Linked DNA regions of Novipirellula artificiosorum. The protein of the gene in region 1 interacts with the protein of each later gene in a pairwise test. Links are inferred from orthologs where the notes say so. Each region holds a gene or a part of one and is shown on either strand. Other genes may lie near its edges. The genes, in order: nth and aceE.

Evidence for each region.
Region 2: the proteins of nth (region 1) and aceE interact in binary tests that used the Escherichia coli proteins (3 or more experiments, as listed by UniProt). The link is inferred for Novipirellula artificiosorum from one-to-one orthologs.

Annotation. Positions count from the first base shown.
Region 1 is NZ_SJPV01000006.1:196,304-203,587, reverse strand. Bases 3,564-6,288 are described here. They hold nth (endonuclease III), read left to right. Parts: upstream 3,564-4,461; coding sequence 4,462-5,115; downstream 5,116-6,288. Other genes in these bases: Poly41_RS17630 (M1 family metallopeptidase), read right to left, coding at 5,989-6,288; Poly41_RS35725 (50S ribosomal protein bL37), read right to left, coding at 5,707-5,805; Poly41_RS17640 (3-hydroxyacyl-ACP dehydratase FabZ family protein), read right to left, coding at 5,161-5,682; Poly41_RS17650 (U32 family peptidase), read right to left, coding at 3,564-4,192. Also shown: Poly41_RS17660 (YgaP family membrane protein), read left to right, coding at 130-366; Poly41_RS17655 (M28 family peptidase), read right to left, coding at 420-1,577; more of Poly41_RS17650, read right to left, coding at 1,667-3,563; more of Poly41_RS17630, read right to left, coding at 6,289-7,251. UniProt on the Escherichia coli protein: DNA repair enzyme that has both DNA N-glycosylase activity and AP-lyase activity. The DNA N-glycosylase activity releases various damaged pyrimidines from DNA by cleaving the N-glycosidic bond, leaving an AP (apurinic/apyrimidinic) site.
Region 2 is NZ_SJPV01000001.1:178,612-186,481, reverse strand. The notes cover bases 1,362-4,672. They hold aceE (pyruvate dehydrogenase (acetyl-transferring), homodimeric type), read left to right. Parts: upstream 1,362-1,739; coding sequence 1,740-4,472; downstream 4,473-4,672. Other genes in these bases: Poly41_RS00470 (2-oxo acid dehydrogenase subunit E2), read left to right, coding at 4,558-4,672; Poly41_RS00480 (SDR family NAD(P)-dependent oxidoreductase), read right to left, coding at 1,362-1,413. Also shown: Poly41_RS00485 (hypothetical protein), read left to right, coding at 1-535; more of Poly41_RS00480, read right to left, coding at 637-1,361; more of Poly41_RS00470, read left to right, coding at 4,673-5,979; Poly41_RS00465 (DUF1552 domain-containing protein), read right to left, coding at 6,111-7,460; Poly41_RS00460 (DUF1592 domain-containing protein), read right to left, coding at 7,505-7,870. UniProt on the Escherichia coli protein: Component of the pyruvate dehydrogenase (PDH) complex, that catalyzes the overall conversion of pyruvate to acetyl-CoA and CO(2).

The DNA.
Region 1 (7,284 bases):
CCGCCATGGTTTTGGCGGATGGAGCCCCACAACCGGTAGGACCGCAGGTATGATTCCCGGTCGTCGGACGCATTTCAAGTCGAGTGACATGGCTACGAAGATCGAGGGGGTGTCGCTATACTACCGAACATGAATACCGAAAAATGTGAAACGTCGACAACCCGACGGACGATTTCGTTAGACCGCCAAGTTCGAATCGTTGCCGGCTCGCTGATTCTTGCCGGTGCAGTTTTGGCGTTGACGGTTCACTCCTACTTCGCGGGGATTTTTATCTTTGTGGGTGCAGGGCTCACCTTCGCAGGTCTATCGAACACCTGTGGCATGGGAATGTTGTTGAGCAAAATGCCCTGGAACCATCAGGTGTAACCACGGTGCATTCGAGTGGAAGGCCGTGATCAAATGTCGCCGTCTCGACAATGCTATCGCTGCTCGAGCAGCCATTGGTGGAGCACCCAGACGACCGCAGCCATCGATTTTCCGCTGCAATTTTCGGGGATGTCTTGCTCGGTGTGCCAATAGGCCGGTGCTCCGAACCCTGGGCGAGGGTAATCAAAATCGATCAGGTCGATGGTAGGGATTTTGGCGATTTGGTTCAACGGAAGGTGGTCGTCCTGGATGGTGTGTCGTGGCCGATCCACAAACGCTCGGACCCCAAGTTTCTTGGCGACTCGCCAGACTCCAACGGCGACATCGCGAGCGTATTTCAGACTGTTGGTTTCATAGTAAATCTTCAGCTCCTTGTCGCCAATCATATCGAGCAGGATTCCAGCGGCGTAGGGACTTTCATCGGTTTCGGCAGCGATTTTCTCAGCGAAGAAAGTCGAGCCCAGAAAGTAGTCATCTCGTCCCTGTTCAAAAACAAATTCTTCGCCGTCGAAGAGGACGATGTCGACTCCGATCTCAGTTGGCAAATCATCGAACTGGTTCGCCAATTCCATCAGTGCTGCGGTCCCGCTTGCTCCATCATTTGCCCCCACAAACACTCCTCTTGGATTTCGACGGTCTTGATCTGGGAACGGACGTGTGTCGTAATGGGCGCAGAACAGATAACGGTTCTGCTGCGCTGGATTCCATCGCGCCATCAGGTTTCCAAGTTCGACGTTCGAGCCATCTTGGGGATGGCGAATTTCAAACGTTTGCATCTGAACCGCCGCGCCGCAATTGCGAAAAAACTGGGTTAGCATCGCTTGTTGTTTTTCCATCCCCGTTGAACCGGAGGCTCGTGGACCGATTTCGCAGAGATCGACCAAGTAACCGAATACCCGCTGCTCGTCGTAGCGATCAGGGATGGCTCGCAGCGTTGGGCTTTCGATCTGAACGCCTCCACGATCAAAAATCCCCAACGCCATCGCGAACACTAGCGACACGATCACCAAGCCAAGCAGCACAATGATTCGTATCAACCATTGACGAAGCGCCGCATCGGGTGCGACAGGGATCGTGGAGTGAGCCTTTGGCGACGCTTTGGAGTGACTTTTGATGGTCTTGCTCATCAATCGAGACTTGTGAGGGGATGGAGGCTTGGCGAGCAAATCAGCTGCATGGGTTTGTGATTGATTCTCAGTACTGCTGAGCATGAAGCCATCCAATTTATTGAAAGTTGATCCGTTGTAAATCACCACAGTTCGGTCACACGACACCCTTCACCGTTTTTGAAACATCGGTTTTAGAGTATCGCAAGCGGATTCCGCTTTGATTCAAGGGTTCCACGGGTCACGCCGAGGCGGTTGGTTGCTTGCAATCTTCGCCAAACTTCGCTGCCCGACAATTCGCCCGCAAGCAGTTGCCGGTAGGTCGCGATCGTTTGTTGCGATTCCTTCGCGTTTTGTTCGAGCAACTCGACGCGAAACCAGCGAATGCCTTTGCGAATTAAATCGGCGACGATCTCGGATCCGCTTTGCGCGGTTGCATTGTACAGGGTGTTGCGACAGGCGACGTCGGCTTGCAGCGGATGCTCCGCCCCGACACGATCTCGCAGTGTCACGACGTGGCGATCACAGGGGCGCCCACAATTCGTCTTGTTGGTGCCGGGCGACAGCACGCTACAGAAAACGCAATGCTCCATGTGGAACATGGGCATGTGCTGGTGGATCACGATTTCCAAATCTGTCGGCCGGGCTGAGTCGACCAAGTCCATCAGTTGATCACGATTCAGGTCATACGACGCGGTCACTCGCTGCACACCAAGGTCCATCAACCACTCGGCCGAGCGATGGTTAGCCGTGTTGAGTGAGAAATCGGCCACCAGCGGTTTACCAAGTGTTTTGAGGTAGCCAACCGCTGCCAAGTTTCGAACCAGAAAGCAATCCGCATCGAGTCGCCGGAGGACACGCAAAAGTCCCATTTCGCCTGGTTTCTGAATCCGAACGTTCGCAATGCCAATCTTGGCATGGTGTTGGTGCGCGATCTGTACTGCATCTCGATAGTGGCGAACATCATGCAGGTCGGTATAGATCCAATCGACATCGCTAGAGGCGACCGCCTCTATTTGCTCAAGCGTTCGGCACAGCACAACCAACTGAGGTTTGGATGGCGTTATCACTTCGTCGACCGACCGTGGCAGGGGGGCGAGCAAAACACGCCCCGCTTCGGCGTCGATCGTCCGAACCGGCGGTTGCCTCAGCCGCAGGGTCAACGCATCGGTTAAAGTCCGTCGCAGTTGATTCAGCAAACTGGCCGGCACCATCGGTTCGCCTGTGATTGTTGCTTTGAGCGAGCGAAGTTCAAAGGAGGTCCCACCGAGTCGCTCCATTTTTTCTCGCAGCCTCGCTGCATTGGCAGGATGCTTGTTCGCCTTTTCGAGCACTTGGTCGCCCGAGACGCTAACGGTGATCCCACCGCTTGTCGTCGCCGAGAGCTGCAGCGTCTTTCCTGCCTCCGCACCGATCACCATGTCGATCGGTTGACGACTTTGCGGGTCTTCGCCAGCGAAACTCTGACGCAAACGACGGTTTAGCTTTGGATCATCGTTTTTGAAAACCAGATCACCACGCTGAACCCGTTGCCACTCGATTTCACCGCGTCCAAATCCAATCCATACGTCGGTGTCAGCTTCGACCGAATCGAATCGTTGGCCACGACCCGTTTCAAGCGAATAGATCCGGCCGCCTTGAAATTCTCCCTGCTGGACTTCAATGGCCAATCCATCGCCAAGTGTTACCGGAGCATCAACGTGAACAAGTATTCGGTCGGACTTGCAATCGAGAATCGCCCCCAGTCGAATGCCTCGTTTGGCGCTGTGGTCACCGGGCACAAGTCGTTTATGATCGTTGCCCTCAATCCAACCGGGAGAAAAGCCACGTGAAAACGACAACTCCATCTCACGGCGTGCCACATCGTCGACGTGCACCGCACCGGTCTGAATCGCATCATCAATCGCGGTGCGGTAGTGACCTGTGATATTTGCGACGTACTCTGCGGTCTTCAAGCGACCTTCGATTTTGAGTGAAGCCACCCCGGCATCGATCATGTCGGGAATCGCGGCATAGCCCGCTAAGTCTTGAGGGCTGAGTAGATAGCGAACTTCACCGAGGTCGCGGTCTTCACCATCCACGACAAGTTCGTACGGCAACCGACACGCTTGGGCACAATGCCCACGATTGGCGCTACGACCGCCAAGTGATTCGCTCGTCAAGCACTGACCACTGTACGCGACGCACAACGCGCCGTGAATGAAGCACTCCACGGGCATGTGGGTCGCTGCCGTGATCTTTCGGATTTCGGCGATCGAAAGCTCGCGTGCCAGCACCACACGCGACAACCCCAAGTCGGAAGCGACTTCGATGGTTTCGGCACTCGAAAGACTCATTTGAGTCGACGCATGAATCTCGAGCTCGGGGCAGATCGCATGGACGATCCTGGCGACGCCAAAGTCTTGAATCAACACGGCATCGACCCCCGAAGCTGCGACCGATTCAATCACTCCGATAAGGGGGGGCAATTCCGACGGGAATGCCAACGTGTTCATCGTTACATAGCCGCGAACACCTCGCGTGCGGAGCCAACTCATTAGATCGGGAAGGTCGGGAAGACCAAAATTCTTAGCTCGCACGCGAGCATTGAAGCCACAATCGAGCCCAAAGTAGATTGCATCGGCTCCGTTCTCGACGGCAGCACGCGCACATTCCCAATCACCCGCTGGAGCAAGAAGTTCAATGGATCGGCTGGCTGGCAGTCTCGGAGTTGGGTTCATGAGCCAAGTATGACAAGCAATCACGGATCTGGGAAACGGTTTTCGACACACCGAATCGACAGAGGGACGGGGTCCGCTACGATAACGGGGTCCGCTACGATAACGGGGTCCGCTACGATAACGGGGTCCGCTACGATAACGGGGTCCGCTACGATAACGGGGTCCGCTACGATAACGGGGTCCGCTACGATAACGGGGTCCGTTGCAGAACGGGCCCCGCCAGGACACGGGGCTAATTGAACGCCTTCGCGAATGGGACCACGAAAACCGTGAACAAACAGCAGCGTGCCGATCTTGTGTTGCGGCGGCTTGGGGAATTGTATCCTCATCCGCCGATCCCGCTGGACCACACCGATGAGTTTACTTTGCTGGTGGCGGTTTTGTTGAGCGCTCAGTGCACCGACAAGAAGGTGAATGAGGTGACGCCGGAATTGTTTGCTGCCGCAGCGACGGCGGAGCAAATGGTGGAGCTTGGCGAGCAAGAAATCTTACGAATCATTCGGCCGATTGGGCTATCCAACTCGAAATCCAAGAACCTGACTCGGCTTTCGCAGCGTCTGGTCGATGAGCATGGCGGTCAGGTTCCGAGGACCCTTGAACAACTCGAATCGCTTGCCGGTGTGGGACACAAGACCGCCAGCGTCGTAATGGCTCAAGCGTTCGGTGTGCCTGCATTTCCGGTTGATACCCATATTCATCGACTTGCTCAGCGGTGGGGATTGACCCGTGGAAAGAACGTCGTCGAAACCGAGCAAGACTTGAAAAAGCTATTCCCGCAAGCATGCTGGAACGATCTCCATCTTCAAATCATCTACTACGGCCGCGAACACTGTACCGCACGAGGCTGCGATGGCATGAAATGTGGGCTGTGTCGCGAGCTCTATCCGCAGCGAAAAAGCCCCGTGGTTTCGCGGAAAGCGTAGCGAAATCGTTCGCGAGTGAGCGTTGCGATGCATCGCACGCTCAGCCTAGGGACGGCGATCCAATTGTTGCTTGACCATCTCGACCGGAATGGGGATGCCACGCAAAACCCCGTCGATCACCAACTTATTGTCGACGGCTCCTTGGAATCGGGCCACAATCATCCTTCCACGGCGCAGCTTGATCAATTCGATCATCAAGATCAAACAATCGCCTGGATTGACAATGCCGCGAAAACGGACCTCATCGAGGCCACCAAAGCCAACCATTTCGGTTCCCAGCAGATCGTGCCGTTGAGCAAAGTAGCTCGCCAACTGGGCCACCGCCTCGAGCTGGATCACACCAGGCATGATCGGCATTCCGGGCATATGGCCGCGAATCCAAAACTCGTCTTCGGTCACATCCTTGTAGCCAACACACGCCAAGCGATCGACATCCTCGGCCAGGATAGCGGTGACCTGCGCCATCTCAAAGCGTTGCGGAATGAGCCTATGGATCGCCTCGGTATCCGCGATGGGATTCTCGAAATCCAAGCGGTCAAGATCGAAAATGAAGTCGCTTTTCGTCACAGATTCGTGCTAACGGAAAGGGGATTAGGTCTTGATCTTTTTGCGTTTGGCCTTGCGTGCTTTTGCACTGGCGGGGCGCTGCCCGTGATTCGCTTTTTTCAGTTTATGTTGTGGTTTAGCCATGAATCCTGACGTCATTTCAGATGGGGGAACAACGACCGAAGCAAGCCGCTTGTGGTCGGGGCGATCCGCTCGGCGGACCTTCGAACTGAAGAAAATAGCATGTTCGACGGCATTGCGGTAGTCGCAAGAAACAGGGTTCTTGGATTCCCGCAGAGAAAAAATCGTGAGCAAATGGAGGGAAAACTATCGCCAAATGGTCTTTTTTTGATACCACCGATCCGCTTGGCCCTGCAACGCATCGATTCGGATCGATTGGAGATCGGCAGCATCAATCGTCGGTTTCACGGCAGTCGCATTTTCCTTTGCGTTTTCCGCCACGGCCGGTCGAAACGCGATTCCGGACCGGCTCATCGATTGCTCCTGCTGTGGCTGAGCGGCCGAATACAGCGTGCTGTTGCGGACCGATGGAGGCATGAGTCGGTCCTCCGATGCCAAGCGACCTGAAGCCACTGGCTCGGAAGCAGCTGCCGGAGGAGTCCCCGCGGGAGCGTCAGCAACCCCCATTTTTTGCCGCAAGTACCATCCCGTTGGCTGAGCGCTTGCCAAGGCCGTCGCTGGGCCGTCAACCGACCGAGTGATCGCTTCGGCTGGCGTCTGATGTTGAGCCTGGACGACCGGATTGGCCGATGCCAAGGCAACCTTGCTCGGATCCGAAGCGAGATTCTGGTTGTTCTTGGCAAATTGGGCCGAAGGACCGCTGCCGGCGGCAACCCAAGAAAGCCAATAGTCTTGGAGCTCCGCGAGCGATTCGTACCCGTAGTGCTTGCGGATATTTGCGGTCCAAGATCGGTGCTGCACGTAATCATGCAAGAAGTTGATAAACGAACGCGGCCCTTGCTGATCGATCAGAAAGCTGCACACCGAATAGCCTTGGGCATACATTGGCAACACGTCGCCAGGGTACTCGGTCAAGAGGAACAGCTTGTTCATGGGAATTCCGCGTTGCGTTCGCAGAAATTCTCGCAGCTTGGTCTCGTGCTTCTGTTTTTCGGAGCGATGTTCGACCGTGGTACAAATTCCCTCATCGGCCCATCGAGGCAACGGTTGACCAAAATGGGTGGCCAAGATCGTGTGAGTCACTTCGTGTGGCAATACGCTGTCGAGAATGCGTTCTGGCGTGCCGACGACCTCCATTTGAAAATCGCGAACCGGCGAGCGGTTGTAGGTCGTTACCCCTTGGGCAGCCAAGTTCGCACCGGCGACCACGCGGACCGGACAGGGCGTCGGCCACGGTGGCAGCGGATTGCCGAGCCAGTAGGAGGCCAAATCGCTGCGGTATCGCTCGGCCGCATCGCCAACCGCGCGAGCAAGCTGTGCGTTGGGCGCCTGGATAATGAAATTTCGGGTTCGAAAGTCGGCGGCATCCGATGATCCAGCCAACCAAGTCCCCAGCACCCCTATGGTGACTGCGAACAGACAACGACGTAATTTTGATCCGGCTTCCATGCCGTAAACTCCCGCTGGTTCGGTTGATTCTCT
Region 2 (7,870 bases), on another replicon or contig:
AATGCTCGCGATTGGATCGAGCGGCTGCTACGGACTCGGCGGTACCAACATCAACCTTGGTTTCCTCGGCTGGCCGATTCCCGTCAGTCCCTACTTCCAACACAAGCTCGAAGAAGACTTTTGGAAGAAGGAACGTTATGATCGCGTTCCGATCCTCGGCCCCACGACGTCGGGTGGTCCTGCGGTTGCTCTCGATCCGCCAAGCGATGATGAAGTGGTCCATGCACTGGAATCGGCACGTCCGGTTCAAGGTGGCATTCCGTTGCTCTGGGAAACCCAACGCAATGACGTTCGCATCATCAAAGAGAAGATCGCCGACTACATCGATCCACCTCGCTTCTACCCGCTGATCGGCCCTGCTCAACTGCACCACGCCCACTACAAGTGCACGATCTACTTCGACGAAAAGACCACGGTTGGCTACCCGATTCCTCACACACTTCACGACCGCGAAGCGATCGAAGTGGTGTACATCGACCACAACCACTTCCACATGGTTGGCGATGTCGAGCCTTACACGACGCCAAATCTGTAACGCACGGGATCCAACCGCCAAGCCACGAACAGGCTAGCCCGAAACGGCTAGCCTTTTTTCGTATCGCGGTGGTCCGAAGGCCAGCGAAGCGAGTTGCCGCGTCACGGCTTAGCAAACCGTCGATTCCATCCGCCGTTGACTTGGATTTCTTGTCCGGTCAAGAACGAGTTGTTGGGATCCGCAGCAAAAAGGACCGCTTGAGCCACATCGGCGGCAGAACCCCAACGATGCATGAGAGACTGTTCTTTCGCTCGCCGGTCCCAATACGCGTCGGTCGATTCGCCCCAAGACGTTCGGATCCATCCTGGCGCGACAAGATTGACACGGACTTGCGGTGCAGCGGTTTGAGCTAAGCTTTTCGCGAACGCAGCCACCGCTGCTTTGACGGGACCAAACATTTGACCCGCATCCCCTTCCATCCCTTGGCTCGCTTGATCCCATCCAATGAAGGTCATCGATGACGGAATTTCGACTCGCTGGCGGATCATCGCTTGGGCCGCCATCCGAGCCAAGTGAATCGTGCCCAGCACATCCACCTCAATCAATTGCTTGATTTTTTCCGCGAATGTCATCGTGGCCGCTTCGCCGGTCAGCACATCGGCGCCGGCATTGTTCACCCAAGTCTGGACCTCGCCTAACTCGGCAAAACAATTCGATGCGAACTGTTGAATCGATTCGGCATCGGCCAAATCGCACCGCAACACAATGGGCTGAGCCCCTGATGCGGAGCACTGCTTCGCGGTTTCACTGGCGCCATCGCGATTGCCGTGATAGTGAACGACGATTCGCTTGACGCCGTTGCGAGCCAGCGAGAGTGCGATTTCGCGACCGATTCCGCTTGAAGCCCCGGTGACGACAGCGTGGGTATCTTGGAACATCGGATGGGTCGCTATGCGAGAAAGAAAGCAGGGGAGAACGAAATGGGACGATTTCGACGCCGCAGGCCCGTTTTGCCTACTGCCGGTACGCCACAAGAGATTGTTACGGTACAATTCTCGGCCAATAGTCGCCACTCGTGTCTAAAATCGCTAAAACACGCCCATCCGCGGCTATAACTGTGGCTTTCAGTCGGTCTACAATTGTGGCCAAACCAGCAAACATTGCTTCGTGGCGGGGACAGTCCCCTGTTCCTGGGTGATCCAGAGCCCATCGTAACGCGTGAAGGTACATACGCGTGAAGGTACAACAGAGAAAAAAGTAGAATATGTCGGATTCAAAATCGGTCGCTCAAGAAGAAGTCCAGCAGCTCCTCGGTGAGCTCGAAGCTCACGAAACCGAGTTAGACATTGACGTGGCAGAAACCCACGAGTGGCTCGCGTCCCTCGACTATGTTTTGCAAAGCAAAGGGGCCGCGCGCGTTCGCTTCCTGCTCGAACAGCTCCGCGATCGGGCGGCGGAAGAGGGCATCCAATCGGACGAAGATACCAGCACGCCCTATGTGAACACGATTCCAGTCAGCGATCAGCCCGCGTTCCCAGGAAATCGCGAGCTCGAGCGACGGATCAAATCGATCGTCCGCTGGAACGCGATGGCCATGGTCGTTCGCGCGAACAAACGCGAGGGGGGCGTCGGAGGCCACATCAGCACCTTCGCATCGAGTGCGACGTTGTACGAAATCGCGTTCAATCACTTTTTCAAAGGTCGTGGCGAGGATGGCTACTCGGGCGATACCATCTATTTTCAGGGGCATGCGTCCCCAGGGATGTACAGCCGTGCCTATTTGGAAGGACGGTTGGATGAGTCGCACCTCGAAAATTTCCGTCGCGAGCTTGCTCCCGGTGGCGGGCTGAGCAGCTACCCGCACCCTTGGCTGATGCCTGGTTTTTGGGAATACCCCACCGTGTCGATGGGGCTTGGGCCCATCATGGCCATTTATCAAGCTCGCTTCAACGAGTACCTTCGCGACCGCGGGCTAAAAGACACAGCGGATCAACGCGTTTGGGCATTCCTTGGCGATGGCGAGTGCGACGAACCGGAAACACTCGGGGCGATCGGTTTGGCCGCTCGCGAGAAACTCGAAAACCTAACCTTTGTGATCAATTGCAACCTGCAACGTCTCGACGGTCCGGTACGAGGGAATGGAAAAATCATCCAGGAACTCGAGTCGATATTCCGTGGGGCGGGTTGGAATGTCATCAAAGTGGTCTGGGGCGATGATTGGGACCAACTGCTCGCGAAAGACGTATCGGGGTTACTCGTCAAGCGAATGAACGAAGTGGTCGATGGTCAATACCAGAAATACACCGGGATGCCTGGCAGCTATATCCGCGAGCACTTCTTTGGTAAGTACCCGGAACTGCTCAAGTTAGTCGAAAACTATAGCGACGAGCGATTGGAGAAGATGCGACGTGGTGGGCACGACCCCGAAAAAGTGTTCGCGGCCTATCAGTTGGCGACCGAGTTGAAGAATGGAAAACCGACCGTGATCCTCGCCAAGACCGTCAAAGGCTATGGCCTTGGTGAAGCAGGAGAAGGTCGAAACGTTGCCCACAACCAAAAGAAGATGAATGAAGAGGAACTGCTTGAGTTTCGCACCCGCTTCGGTATTCCCATTAGTGATGAAGAAGTCGGCAAGGCACCGTTTTATCGACCTCCGGCAAATAGCCAAGAAATCAAATACCTGAAGGAACGTCGTGCCAAGTTGGGTGGGTCGGTGCCAAGCCGACCGGAAATCCATCCCACGGTGGAGGTTCCAACGCTCGAGGAGTACCGCAAGGTCATTCGCAAGGTCGAGAACAAGAATATCAGCACCACCTTTGCCGTGGTGCAAACCTTGATTGCATTGTGCCGCGATAAGAAGATCGGCAAAAACATTGTTCCGATCGTTCCCGATGAATCGCGAACGTTTGGGATGGAAGGGATGTTTCGTCAGTTCGGTATCTACGCTCACGCAGGCCAACTCTACGAACCCGTCGATTCCGAGCAAATCACTTACTACAAGGAAGCTCGAGACGGGCAAATTCTCGAAGAAGGGATCACCGAAGCCGGTTCGATGGCCAGCTTTAATGCTGCGGGAACCGCTTACAGCGCTCACGGGATCAACATGATTCCGTTTTACATTTACTACAGTATGTTCGGGTTCCAACGGATCGGTGACCTGATTTGGGCCGCTGCGGACATGCGAGCGAAAGGCTTTCTGATTGGCGGCACCGCAGGTCGAACGACGCTCAATGGTGAAGGGCTGCAACACCAAGATGGGCACAGTTTGCTCAACGCGATCGCCTTCCCGACCGTGCGTGCTTATGACCCCGCTTTTGCCTATGAAGCGGTCGTGATCATCATGGAAGGGCTCAAGAGGATGTATCAAGATGGGGAGACTTGCATCTACTACATCACCGCCGAGAACGAGGCATATGATCATCCCGAAATGCCGTTGGGCTGCGAAGAGGGCATCATCAAGGGGATTTACAAATATCACAGCCGCGAAGTCGAGAACCCGAAAGCACGCGTGCAGTTATTCGGTAGTGGTGCCATTTTGAATTCGGCACTCGCTGCCCAAACCTTGCTTGCCGACCGGTACAACATCGCCAGCGATGTGTGGAGCGTCACGAGTTACACGCAATTGCGGCGAGAAGCCGCGGATTGCAGCCGCTGGAACATGTTGCATCCGACCGAAACGCCGCGGAAGAGCTACCTGGAAGAAGTGCTCGAGGGGGTCGAAGGGCCGTTCATCTCGGCGAGCGACTACGTCCGGGCATTGGGCGAACAATTGCAACCCTGGATTCCAGGCGACTACTTTGTTCTCGGGACCGACGGGATGGGGCGCAGTGATACGCGTGAATCGCTCCGCCGACATTTTGAGGTCGACAAAGAATCGATCACCATTGCAACGCTCAGCCGGCTCAGCAAAACGGGCGTATTCACGCCTGCCGAAGTTGCCGACGCCATCAAGGACCTTGGCTTTGACGCGGACAAGCCAAATCCCTATTTTGCGTGATTCTCGTAGCGGAAAGTCGTCAACGCTTTCCCGCTGCACTGCTGCTCACTGACAATCTGAAAACTGAAAACTGAAAACGACTGATATGGCTACTGAAGTAAAGCTGCCTGAGTTGGGCGACGGCATCGAATCGGGCGATGTTTTGGAAGTCTTCGTCTCCGTTGGTGATGTGATCACCCAAGGCCAAGACATTGTCGAAATGGAAACCGACAAGGCAACCGTTCCGGTTCCCGCGTCTGTAGGCGGCAAGGTGACCAAAATTCTGGTCAGCGAAGGGGACACGGTTGAGATCGGCGGCGTGATCTTGGAAGTGGAAGCTGCCGAGGGAGCTGCGGCGCCAGCCGAACCCAAACCCGCGGCAGCCCCGCAAGCCAAAGCGGAACCCAAGCCCGAGGCAGCGACGGAACCCAAAGCCGCGCCGGTTGCCCCACTGGAACCACCCCAGCCCACAGCTGCACCACCGGCGGCTGCACAAGCGGCTTCAGCACCCGCGGCGGTCAAACAGCCGGCCGTGGCAGTAACGCCAACGCCCCCTGCACCCGCCGCGCCGGCACCCAGTCCCGTCGAAGCGGGGAGTGCCATCGCCGCTGGCCCCGCGATTCGCCGTTTCGCGCGGGAAGTCAGCGTCGATTTGGCGTCGGTTCGCGGTAGCGGCGAAGGTGGAAGGATCACCCGAGAAGACGTGTTGGCCGTCGTCCGAACCAACCAAGAAACCGCCCGCAGCGGATCGACTGCGAAAGCAGACTCGGGTTCGACCATGGATTCGTTGGAAGCCGCCGCGGCACCGGCGGTCGATGATTTTGGGCCCATTCGTGTCGAGCGTATGGACCGCATGCGAAAAACGATCGCGAAACAAATGCACGCCAGTTGGTCAGCGGTGCCGAGAGTCACGAATTTTGACGATGCCGACATCACGGATCTGGAACGGCTCCGCAAATCAAGTAAAGAAGACTACGCTGCGCAGGGTTTGAAACTGACATCGATGCCCTTCTTGATCAAGGCGGTGGCAACGGCATTGCGACATCACCCCACCATCAACGCGGCGGTCGATCAAGAGAACGAGCAGATCTTGTACAAGGAATTCGTCAACGTTGGAATCGCCGTCGATACCGATCGCGGCTTGGTCGTTCCGGTGATGCACCACGCAGATCGCATGGGCGTTCCCGAAATCACTCGCTCGCTGGCAGAGATGTCGGGTAAGGTGCGTGGTGGTCAATTCGCGGTTAGCGATTTGCGAGGCGGTACGTTTACGATCAGTAACCTCGGAGCGATCGGGGGAACCTATTCCACACCGATCGTGAATGTTCCAGAAGTCGCCATTCTGCTGGTCGGTCGAAGCCGCAAGCTGCCCGTGGTGATGCCTGACGATTCGATTCAGCCGCGTTTAATGATGCCGCTCAGTCTGTCCTACGATCACCGACTCGTCGACGGAGGCACCGCAGCACGGTTCCTCAACGATGTGATTGGTTACCTCGAAGCGCCGAGCCGATTGCTGTTGGCGCTTTAGTGGACTGTCAAGTTTAAAACGGCGAGTTGGGACGTAGTGGACTTCGCCAGAAGTCTCCAAGACTATTTGAGTTACGGATTTCTGGCGAAATCCACTACCCTAAAATTTAGTGCTGACAGTCCCCTAGCAAATTAGGTCAAGTTGGGGAGCACGGCATTGCTATCGCCGAATTTGTCGGCTTGGACGCCCATCTGTTGCATCATCCACAGATACAAATTGCACAGCGGCGTTTTGTTTTCGTATCGCAGGTGGCGTCCGCTTTGGATGCGTCCTGCTCCGCTGCCCGCTAACAAGATGGGCAAATCATCGTGGTTATGTCGATCGCCGTCGCTAATGCCGCTGCCGTAGACCAGCATGCAGTGGTCGAGCAACGTCCCCTCGCCCTCGGACACACTGCTGAGTCGTTTCAGCAGGTAAGCAAACTGATCGACATGGAACCGATTGATTTTCGCAATTTGAGCTTGCTTGTGTTTGCTCTTGCCGTGGTGCGATAGTTCGTGATGCCCTTCGCTGACACCAATTTCTGGATAGCTTCGGTTGCTGCCTGCGTTGGTAAACATGAACGAGACAATCCGCGAACTGTCGGTTTGGATCGCCAATGTGATCATGTCCATCATCAACTTGGAGTGCTCGACCATTTGGCGAGGCACACCGCTGGGCCGCGGGTAGTCAGGCACCCCTTCTTCGGAAATCCCCAGTCGGTCCGCACCGGCAATCCGTTTTTCGACATCGCGGACCGCGTAGAGATATTCATCCAGTTTCCGACGATCGATCTCTGGCAGCTTTTGGTGCAACCGCTTGGCATCCTCTTGAACAAAGTCGAGGACACTTTTTCGATACTTCTCACGAACACTTTTGGCGCGCCGAGTCGCCTTCACCGTTTGACCCTCGAACAACCGATCGAATAAAGCTCGGGGATCAATTTCTTTGGCGACCGGGTTGGTGGGACCTCGCCATGACATGTTCGATGCATAGGCACAGCTGTATCCGCTGTCACAGTTCCCACTTTGAGCGCTCGCTTCAAGCCCGAGTTCAAGAGACCCAAACCGGGTCGCCCCGCCAATCTGCTGGGCGGCAAGCTGATCCACGGAAACGCCGTTTTGGATATCCGCACCGTTGGTTTTTCGCGGATGGGCCCCTGTCAAGAACGCGGCAACGCTGCGGGCGTGGTCACCGCCGCCGTCACCATGCGCGTAGGCTCCATCCAGCGTCAATCCCGTCAGCACATTGAACTTGTCGCGACATTCGGACAAACCAGCCAACGTCTCAGGCAATTCAAACTTCGCCCCTTCTTGCTTGGGTGTCCAGTCCGGCATGTGCATTCCGTTTGGCACATAAAAGAAGCCCATGCGCAGCGGTGCTGCGGCTGGTTTGCTGGTCGCAGCGAGCAGCCGAGACGGCGACATGGATTCAAGCAACGGTAAGGCAATCGAGACGCCGAGGCCGCGCAGAATCGTGCGTCGCGAGAGTGGGTTTGGCATGGCGATGATCTCATTCGGGGTCAGGGGTGGGGTTCCAACGCGAGCTACTCGCGAGAACCTTGGCTTTGGAAGGGTTCACTTTCAATGATGGACGACACCAAATCAGCAAATCGGTAATCGTTTTGACGCAAATCGCCCATGATTTCGTCCAGTGCACATTTGTCATAGTACTCGGTCCCTCGACCGATCGCATAAATCAACATCTTCTCTGCCAGGCAGCGGACGAATTGATCCCCCCGTTGTTGTGACAGAATGCGACGCAAATCCTCAATGCCCGAGAATTCGGTTCCATCGGGCAACTTCCCGCTGGCATCAATCGGTTGCTCGCCATCGAGATTTCGATAGCGGCCGATCGCATCGAAGTGCTCCAGTGCAAAGCCGAGCGGGTCCATCATGTTGTGGCAGGCAGC